DNA from 3 places in the Comamonas sp. E6 genome. Region 1 is predicted to be linked to each of the others. Evidence: riboswitches for the same ligand, from Rfam matches in the RefSeq annotation. Region 1 holds a riboswitch; each other region holds the start of a gene.
The links. A riboswitch is a leader RNA that binds a small molecule or an ion and turns the genes downstream of it on or off. The one in region 1 is predicted to bind glycine.
Positions count from the first base shown of each region.

Region 1 (3,253 bases):
CCGGTCAAAAAAAACAATCCCGAAAGTAAAAAACAGAATGATCAGCAGCTTGTTTTCATAGCTCACCCACCCGCTTTTTAGATTTTCATCTTGATTTTTCATGTCTCTCTCCATTCCGTATTTGGCGGGCTATTTCATTCTTCAGGAAATACCGCCTTTCATTGATGGATTTTCAATCCAGCTTCGGATAACTACCGAAACAGCGTGTCCACATAATCTGCACCTATGCCGATTTTTTCATAATGCTTTCGGCATAGTTCTATGTAACTGTGAACATCGAAATATCCGTCAGGCTTTCCGTCATCATCGAGCCAGATCAGCGGTCCCTTGACGATAAAGAACGCACGCATGGGCTGCTCATGTTCATAGGCCACCAGGGTATGGCCTTCTCCGGGGGTCTCGTAGACGAAATCACCGGCGCGGGCTGTCCAGTCATGTTCCAGATAGCCCCACTTCCCCGAAATCGTGTAGGCAAACACTTCGTGCGGATGGTAATGGCGGTTCACCAGACCGGCCTCCTTCGCCATCAGAATATCGCACCATTTGTTTTGTGATGGAGAAATCCAGAGGGGACGGGAGGAAACGGTTTCAGAGAATGGAACATAATAACGCTCATCCTCCGTTGGAGCGTTCTTAATATAAACCTCTGGCTGCGCATCTGGCTGAAAACATTCAGGAATCGGCTTCAGATATTTCCAGAATTCATTCGTGGCTTTTTCGGGCATTTTCTCTCCTTGAATAAACATTTTTTGACGAACGTCATAATCCTATCCATGGGGAAAATTCTGTTTAGTCCCTGCCGGACATGATGTTTGCCCCTGCAGGACAAGCTCTGGAGCAAGGCAGCCCGGCCCTGGCTGAACGACCGACTCCACCAGGTCTGCCGAAATCGACTGGGGATGACCGAGAATGCCGCCATGGATACTTCACGCCACTCACGCTGTCTTGCTGCATACGCGGCCGTCTTGGGAGCTCTGCTGCTCAGTGCCTGCGCCGGCAACCCAGCCATGGCGCCTAAGGTGGCCGACATCACTCCCCAGCCCCAGGCTGACTCCGCCTCGGCTTCCGGAGGCCAAACCGTAAATTGGCCTGCCTGGATCAATGCTGACTGCACACCCCCCGCCCAGCTCGATCGGCAACCGCAGCCACGCCGCCACACCACGCCTTTCATCAGCGCCCACTGGTTTCCGAACGGGCTGGAGACCACGGTGGTCTTCCGCCTGGAAGTCACGGCTCAGGGTCAGCTCGGCCGTGTGGCCTACCAGCCTGCCGATGCCGATCCCCGCATCGTGAAGTCCATACTGCGCTCGCTCGAACGCTGGAAGTTCAAGCCCGGCATGCGCCAGGGCCAGCCCGTGACGTCCTGCTTCGAGCAGCCCTACCAACTGGTGTTTCCGCGCCAGGAGATCGATATTCCTCGAACACCCGCCATGAACACAGAACCGCAGTGAGACCGCAAGCTCAATTCCAGCGATCTGTGCTCGAAAACCCCAGAATCCATCCGATTCGGTGGTGCAAGCCCCTTGCCCACCGCTAGAATCGCCAAGGTCAGGAGAGAGTGCCTGCAGCTTGAAGCTGCCTCGCACCGCCGAAGGCGCAGACCCCAACCCGGTGTCAAAACGCTCAGGCAAAAGGACTGACAAGCGCTGCAAGGTATGCAAACCTGCAGCGTCCCTTGCTGGAGAGAGATGCAGGCCGTCATTTCGTATGTGCGCCGGCATCCACCGAAGGAGCAAACTGCCCGATGCAATGCATGCAGTGAATCTCTCAGGTAAAGCGGACAGCAGGGCAAGCCCGCCACGCATGGCCCCGCCATGCATGGCCACTCATTTTGGTTTGACCACCGGAGCGCTTGCCTGTGACTGCTGCTGACACCTCTTCCGATCTGCGTTCCACACCGCTGTTTGCACTGCACCAGAAACTGGGTGCCCGCATGGTGCCGTTTGCCGGCTACTCAATGCCCGTGCAATACCCTCAAGGCCTGATGGCCGAGCATCTGCACACGCGCAAGGCCGCCGGCCTGTTCGATGTCTCGCACATGGGCCAGTTGCTGTTGCGCGGCCCCGATGCCGCCGCCGCGCTCGAATCGCTGATGCCCGTCGATGTCATGGACCTGGGCCTGCACAAACAGCGTTACGGCCTGCTGCTCGATGAACAAGGCGGAATTCTCGACGACCTGATGTTCGTCAACCGCGGCGATGATCTGTTCCTCATCGTCAACGGTGCCTGCAAAGAGGCCGATATCGCTCATATCCAGAACCGCATCGCCAGCCGCGGCGAGGTCGTCCCACTGCCCGAGCACGCCCTGCTGGCCCTGCAAGGCCCGCAAGCCGTCACTGCCCTCTCGCGTCTGATTCCCGGTGTGACGCAACTGGTCTTCATGACCGGCAATTACTTCGACTGGCAAGGCCATGCGCTCTACATCACGCGCAGCGGCTATACGGGCGAGGACGGCTTTGAAATCTCCCTGCCCGGCGAAGCTGCCGAAGCCTTTGCCGAAGCTCTGCTGGCACAGCCCGAGGTAGCCCCCATCGGTCTGGGCGCGCGCAACTCGCTGCGCCTAGAAGCCGGACTTTGCCTGTACGGCAACGACATAGACACCAGCACCACCCCGGTGGAAGCTGCGCTGAACTGGGCCATGCAGAAAGTACGCCGCACCGGCGGCGAGCGCGAAGGCGGTTTTCCTGGTGCGGCCATCGTGCTGGAGCAATTGCAGAACCCTCAGTCTCTGCGCCGCAAGCGCGTGGGCCTGATTGCGCTGGAACGCATTCCCGTGCGCGAGCCCGCCGTGCTGGAGAACATGGACGGACAGCATATCGGCCACATCACCAGCGGCCTGCTCAGCCCCACGCTCAACCAGCCCGTGGCGCTGGCCTATGTCGAGCCCGACTACGCCGCCATCGATACGGAAATCTTCGCCATGGTGCGCGGCAAGCCCGTGCCCATGAAGGTGGTCGCCACGCCCTTCGTTCCCACCCGCTACTACCGCGGCTAGGTCTGCCGCCGCGCATGAGACGGGCCAGTTTGCCAAACAGCGGCCAGAACACCGCTAAAGTGCGAGCTGGACCTTTCTCAAACAACACCCGATTCCCCTGAATCCCCCATCTGGAGCTTTCCATGAGCATCAAGTATTCCAAAGAACACGAATGGATCAACGCCGCTGACACCAATGCCGCCATCGTCGGCATCACCGTACACGCACAGGATGCGCTGGGCGATGTGGTGTTTGTGGACCTGCCTGCCGTGGGCTCCA
Region 1 covers NZ_BBXH01000008.1:164,278-167,530, reverse strand. Annotated here, with positions in the region: gene CSE6_RS07455 (MFS transporter) at 1-102, opposite strand, end outside; gene CSE6_RS07450 (2,4'-dihydroxyacetophenone dioxygenase family protein) at 192-725, opposite strand; gene CSE6_RS07445 (energy transducer TonB) at 918-1,451, shown strand; glycine riboswitch at 1,540-1,649, shown strand; glycine riboswitch at 1,669-1,794, shown strand; gene gcvT (glycine cleavage system aminomethyltransferase GcvT) at 1,859-2,995, shown strand; gene gcvH (glycine cleavage system protein GcvH) at 3,118-3,253, shown strand, end outside.

Region 2 (3,253 bases), on a different contig from region 1:
GATGCCTATGGCAGTGAGCTCCGCCATGCCCGTCACCACCCAGGTGAACCAGTAGGTCCAGCCGGTGACGAATCCGGCCCAGGGGCTGACATAGGTTTCGGCATAGGTGGCAAAAGAGCCGGCCACCGGGCGGTGCACCAGCAACTCGCCCAGTGCCCGCATGATGAAGAAGATGGCCAGCCCCGCGATGGCGTAGCTGACCAGCAGCAGCGGACCAGCCTTGTGGATTGCCTTGGCCGAGCCCAGGAACAGGCCCACGCCAATGGCGCCGCCCAGGGCGATCAGCTGGATGTGCCGGTCCTTGAGGCCGCGCTCCAGCTCCCCTGTCTGCTGCAGCGACTCCCCGGCTGCGCTTGGATGATTTCGACTCATGTTGTATGTCTCCGTTTTGCCATTCACACGGCAACAGCTGCCCCTCACGGGGCGCTGCGGCTGCCGTGTCTGGCTTGTTGATGAGGTTTTCAGGTCGTGGTCAGGCGCTGGCGGTGCTCAGCGTGGCCGGTCGGGGCTGTCTGCTGGCGCTGCCCATGGACTGCAGCACGAGGTCGCCGACCATGTCGGCGGTGACGGCCGACAAGGTCCAGCCCAGATGGCCGTGGCCGGTGTTGTAGAACACGCAGGGCTTGTTGCCAGGGCCCACGCGCGGCAGCATGTCCGGCATCATGGGGCGCAGGCCCGCCCAGGGCACGACGCTGCGCGTGCTGACGCCCGGGAAGCACTGCTGAACCCATTCGATGAGTGGACGGATGCGGTCGGCTCGGATGTCCTTGTTGTAGCCGTTGAATTCGGCCGTACCGGCAACGCGGAAGCGATCGTTGCCGAGGCGGCTGGTGACCAGCTTGGTCTCGTCGTCCAGCAGACTCACCACGGGGGCTGCGGCGCGGCTGGCTTCGTCCGGCAGATTGACCGTGATGGAATAGCCCTTGACCGGATAGATGTTGACGCTGTCGCCGAGCTGGGCAGCCAGGGCGCGGCTTGCCGTGCCTGCGCAGACCACCATGGCGTCGAAAGTCGAGGTCTCGGTTTCCAGGCCCTGGCGCACGGTCACGCTGGCCTGCTTGCCGTTGCTGTTCACCGACATGATTTCCTGGCCGTAGCGGCATTGCACGCCCAGTCGTTCGCAGGCGGCAGCCAGGCCGCTGGTGAACTTGTGGATGTCGCCCGTGGAGTCGCTCTCGGTGAAGTAGCCGCCATAGAAGGTTCCGGACAGGGTCGGCTCTATGGCGCGCATCTCCTGCGGTGTCACGGCGCGGCGCTCCAGACCGCCTTTGGCCAGCAACCGGGAAACCTTGCCCGCATGTTCAAAGCCTGCTCGGTCGCGGTAGATATGCAAGATGCCTTTTCGCTTCAGATCGAAGTCAATGCCTTCGCTGGACGCCCAGTCAAACAGGTGCTCGCGTGCCGCAATCGCCAGCCTGGCGGTTTCCACGGTGTTTTTCTCGTAATGGGGGATGGCAGCGAGAAACTGGCAGAACCAGGAAATCTTGTGCCAGCTGGGCCTGGGATTGAGCAGCAGCGGAGCATCGCTCTTGAGCATCCACTTGAGGCCCTTGACGATGGTGGACCAATGGGTCCAGACCTCGGCGTTCGAGGCCGAGAGCTGGCCGCCATTGGCGAACGAGGTTTCCATGGCGGCATAGCGCTGCTTCTCGAACAGGGTGACGGCAAATCCGCGGCGTGCGAGGGCGTAGGCGGTGGTCACGCCCGTGATGCCACCGCCGATGACGGCGATTGTCTTCATGATTCAGATTCCAGACACGTCAAGGGTGGAGCCCGTGCGCAACATGCGCAGCGGACGCCCCCTCTGTTCTGGACCTGAGAGATTCACGAGGCAGGGCCTTGCGGCGCTGCTCGCTTGCTCCTTCGGTATGCCCGGCGGACGATGACGTCCGGACATTCTTCAGAGTGTGTGAAAGCGATGCCGATCCTTTGGCCTGAGAGTTTCCGGGGCGGTTGCTCCTTCGGCGCTGCATGCGCCAAGTTTGCGCTGCAGTCTCTCTCGGCATCACCGGGCTGAGAGCCTGTGGGCAAATGTAGGAAGAACGGCGGTGCCTGGATATACGGGTTTTCTAGACTTCTGCGCCAGGGCCCAGCCATGGCTACTCATGTCGGGTTCACGCTATTTGATAGCGCTTGTCGCTTATCCTTCAATGAAATATTGATTGTTTGTCTATGAAAATGAATTTATTAAAGCGCAGTGTGCTTCTAAATTCATAGCGATAGACGCTGTCAAGTGCCACCGAGCAGCCCCAGAGTCAGCCCCTGCATTGGCATGGCGGGGCATGGTCGGCGGTGGATTTGGGCAAAATATCGTCTTTGCCTGTCAATTGGCCCGGCGATATCACCGCTTTGCCATTGAAGCGCCCGACTGGGGTGGCTGCCGATTCAGGATGCAACTGGCCTATCCGCCATGGCGTTCTGCTGTCATGGCTTCGTTCCTTTGTCCTTGTTGCCCGCGATCGTCATGGTCGCCTTTTTGCGTTGCCTGCCGCAGCGCCTGCGGGATGGTTGGGTGTTTTGTCCGGATGGGCGCAAACCATTACAACAAGACATTTATGTCCCAACCCAACTCAAGCCAGCAGCTCGCGCCGACTGGTGATGGTGACGATAACCAGCCCCGCTTGCACCGGGTGCTCAAGCAGCGCCACCTGAGCATGATTGCCATTGGCGGCGCCATCGGAACGGGCCTGTTCGTGGCCTCAGGCTCGGCCATCGCCCAGATCGGCCCTGGTGGTGCCGTGCTCACCTATCTGCTCATAGGCATCATGGTGTACTACATCATGACCAGCCTGGGCGAGCTGGCCGCCTTCATGCCTGTGGCCGGCTCTTTCTCTACCTATGCCTCGCGCTATGTGGATCGAGGCTTCGGCTTTGCGCTGGGCTGGAACTTCTGGTTCAGCTGGGCTGTGGTGGTGGCGGTGGACCTGGTGGCCTCGCAACTGGTCATGGCCTACTGGTTTCCCGATGTGCCCGGCATCGTCTGGAGCGGCCTGTTCCTGCTGCTGATGGTGGGGCTGAACGCGTTTTCCGCGCGCGGCTTTGCCGAGGCCGAGTACTGGTTCGCGCTGATCAAGGTGCTGGCCGTGGTGGCCTTTCTGATCACCGGCGTGCTGATTCTGTTCGGCATCATCAGCAACGGCCATGTACCCGGCTTCGAGAACTGGACCACGGGCGATGCGCCATTCGTCGGTAATTTCGCGACCTTTGTGGGCGTGGCCATGATCGTGGCCTATTCCTTCCAGGGCACGGAGCT
Region 2 covers NZ_BBXH01000006.1:55,759-59,011, forward strand. Annotated here, with positions in the region: partial or broken gene CSE6_RS03530 (amino acid permease) at 1-372, opposite strand, end outside; gene CSE6_RS03535 (D-amino acid dehydrogenase) at 473-1,741, opposite strand; glycine riboswitch at 1,913-2,012, opposite strand; gene CSE6_RS03540 (amino acid permease) at 2,556-3,253, shown strand, end outside.
Region 2: it holds a riboswitch for glycine, as region 1 does, so the genes downstream of both, CSE6_RS03535 (D-amino acid dehydrogenase) here and gcvT (glycine cleavage system aminomethyltransferase GcvT) in region 1, are expected to answer to the same signal.

Region 3 (3,253 bases), on a different contig from region 1:
CACCACCAACTGGAAGCAGTACAACGCAGCACTCAAGGCTCGCGGCTCCTTGACCATCTGGCTGGACAAGACCATGTCTTGGCTTGCCGCTGACAGCGGCAAACGCGGGCACAGCCCGCAGTTCTCGGATGCAGCGATTCAGTTCTGCCTGACCATCAAGAACCTCTTTGGATTAGTCTTGCGGCAGACCACAGGCTTTGTTCAGTCACTACTGGCGCTGTCTGGATTGCTGTGGCCAATTCCCGACTTCAGTACATTGTGTCGCCGCCAACGCCGTCTGGATGTGCAAGTGGCATACCGCTCTAGCGCAGCCGGCCTGCACCGACTGGTTGACTCCACAGGCATCAAGTTCCTTGGCGAAGGCGAGTGGAAGTGCAAAAAGCATCGCCGCCAATGGCGCAAGCTGCACATCGGTATTGATGCGCAAACGCTGCAGTGTTGCCGCAGTTGCGGAGCAAGTTCCTGCCGAGGAGCCGCTGCTGACAGTGACAGGCGATGGGGCTTATGACACGCAGTCCGTGCATGCGGCGGTCATTCAGCGCAATGCCACGCCCATCATTCCCCCCAAGAAAGAATGCCAAGGTGCGCAAAGGCGATGGCTTTGCGCACCGCAACGCAGCTATCGCCGCATGCAGACGATTGGGGTGAAGTATCTGGAAACGCTGGAGCGGTTACCACCGGCGCAGCCCGGTAAAGACCAAGATGAACTGCATCAAACGCCTGGTTGAACGAGCAATGTCACGCACGTTCGAGCGCCAAGTTAACGAACTGCACATTCGAGCCTCCATCCTCAATCGGTTTACTGAACCGGTCTGCCCGCAGACGGTGGCTGTGGCCTAGCCACACCTGGGGTTGGGAAATCTGGCCTGGGGGTGATATATGCAACAACGCCCTTTCGATATCGCGCATATGAGTTTTTATGGCGGGCGGCTTCACGGACGAAAACGCGGGCTTGCGCGAGCCATGGCGGATTCAGACCGCCCTTCCGCACCCCGAGCTGGCAGCCGCAGAAACACACCAATACAGGTATTAACCCGAATAAAGTCGCTGAAACTAGCTAGAATCGCGCCCATCCTGCGGGAGAGCGGAGCCTTTCGAGGGTTCCCGCCGAAGGCGCAAACTCCCATAATCGCTCAGGCAATAAGTACCGCAGGTGGGTCTGACAGGACCCGGATATCGCCAACTGGAGAGCAGCCCGCAACCACAAGCTGCAGGGCTCACCGAAGGGGCAAGCATGTCCACCGCGAAGGTGCTCATGCGCAACTCTCAGGTAAAAGGACAGCGGGAGAGGCAAGCCGGACATTCCCGCCGATGTGAGTGGCTGGTCTATTTTCAAGTGCCTTCATGCTTCCTTCCGTCTCTTTGCTGGACTCGTTCCAGGCCTCCAACTTCACCGTCATGCTGGTCATCTATCTGGTGGCCATTACCGCCGAAGCCATGTCCGGCGCACTCGCCGCAGGCCGGCGCAATATGGATATCTTCGGCGTCGTCGTCATCGCCTTTGTCACTGCCCTGGGAGGCGGCACCATCCGCGACATGGTACTGGGCCACTACCCCATCGGCTGGACCCAGCACCCTGAATATGTGTATCTGGTCATCAGCTTCGGTCTGCTGACCACCGTGATTGCACGCCATATGCACAGGCTCAAGCAGGTGTTTTTGCTGCTGGACGCCATGGGACTGATCGCCTTTTCGCTGATCGGCTGCAATACCGCGCTGGAGCTGGGCTACCCAACCATCGTCATCATCATGGCCGGCATGATTACCGGCATCAGCGGCGGCATCTTGCGCGATGTGCTCTGCAACCAGGTCCCCGTGGTGTTCCGCCGCGAGCTGTATGCCAGCGTGTCGCTGTCCGTATGCCTGATGTTCCTGGGCCTGCGCTATCTGGATGTCAGCCCCAATATCAGCACCATCGTGTGTTTTGCCGGCGGTCTGGCCTTCCGTCTGGCCGCCATTCGTTTCAAATGGCGCCTGCCGGTTTTTTCGTACCAGCAGCGCTGGGAGTGATAGAGACTCCCCCCTCTCTTGCTACGCAGGAGGGGGACGCAGCCATCGCTGCGGGGCGGCCCTTGCTTGGCTGCTCTGACCTAGACTGCGCCATGCATTACCCATGTAGTTTCACTTTCCATGTCTGAACCGATCACATGGATGCCGGATGGCACCCCCTACAACACCCGATTTGGTGATCGCTATCACAGCGAGCTGGGCGGCCTTGACCAGGCCCGCCAGGTTTTTCTCGGTGGCTGCGATCTTCCAGCTGCCTGGGCCGATGCAGCGCAGTGGCGCATTCTGGAAACCGGCTTTGGCTTCGGTCTGAATTTCCTGGTCACCTGGGCGGCATGGAAAGCCGACCCCAGACGCCCGCGCATTCTGCATTTTGTCTCGGTGGAGGCCTACCCTGTCTCGCGCGAGGATCTGCTCGCGTTTTTACCGGCCGATGGGGAACTGCGCCCGCTTGGCGAACAACTGGCCGAGCAATGGTGGGGACTGCTGCCCGGCGTGCATCGCCTTTCCTTTGATGACGGCCAGGTGCTGCTGACGCTCCATATAGGCGATGCCAGGACCATGCTGCGCAAGCAGCAGATGACGGCTGACAGCGTATATCTGGATGGCTTCTCTCCTCAACTCAACCCCGAGATGTGGGATGAAGATGCCATGAAGAACATCGCCCGCCATTGCCGCCGTGGCACGCAGCTTGCCACTTGGTGCGTGGCCGGCCATGTGCGCCAAGCGCTCAAGGCTCAGGGTTTTGACGTCAAGAAGCGCGTTGGCGTGCCGCCCAAGCGCCATAACCTGCATGCAGCCTACAACCCGGCCTGGGAGCCGCGCCATCGCCCTGACGGCCTGCCTGCGCCCGTGGGCCAGGCCGGCCGCTGCCTGGTGCTGGGTGCTGGCCTGGCTGGTGCCGCCGCTGCCGCCAGCCTGGCAAGACGCGGCTGGGAAGTGACGGTGCTGGATGCGGCGGCCGAGCCTGCGGCAGGAGCTTCAGGCCTGCCAGCCGGCTTGTTTTGCCCGCATATTTCGCCCGATGACAGTGTTCTGTCGCACCTGTCCAGAAGCGGCGTACGCACAACGCTACAAAATCTGCAGCAACTGAGCCAAGCGCAAAAGTTGCATCCAGCCCAGGACTGGGCCCATGGCGGCGTGCTGGAGCATGACCTGAACGAGCCCTCTCATCTGCCCAGGTCATGGCTGCAACCCGGCAGCGAGACATTCCCCTGGGGTCAGCACTGGAGTACGCCTGCGCTGC
Region 3 covers NZ_BBXH01000004.1:12,563-15,815, reverse strand. Annotated here, with positions in the region: partial or broken gene CSE6_RS01000 (IS5 family transposase) at 1-840, shown strand, start outside; glycine riboswitch at 1,068-1,160, shown strand; glycine riboswitch at 1,174-1,292, shown strand; gene CSE6_RS00995 (trimeric intracellular cation channel family protein) at 1,345-2,010, shown strand; gene mnmC (FAD-dependent 5-carboxymethylaminomethyl-2-thiouridine(34) oxidoreductase MnmC) at 2,152-3,253, shown strand, end outside.
Region 3: it holds a riboswitch for glycine, as region 1 does, so the genes downstream of both, CSE6_RS00995 (trimeric intracellular cation channel family protein) here and gcvT (glycine cleavage system aminomethyltransferase GcvT) in region 1, are expected to answer to the same signal.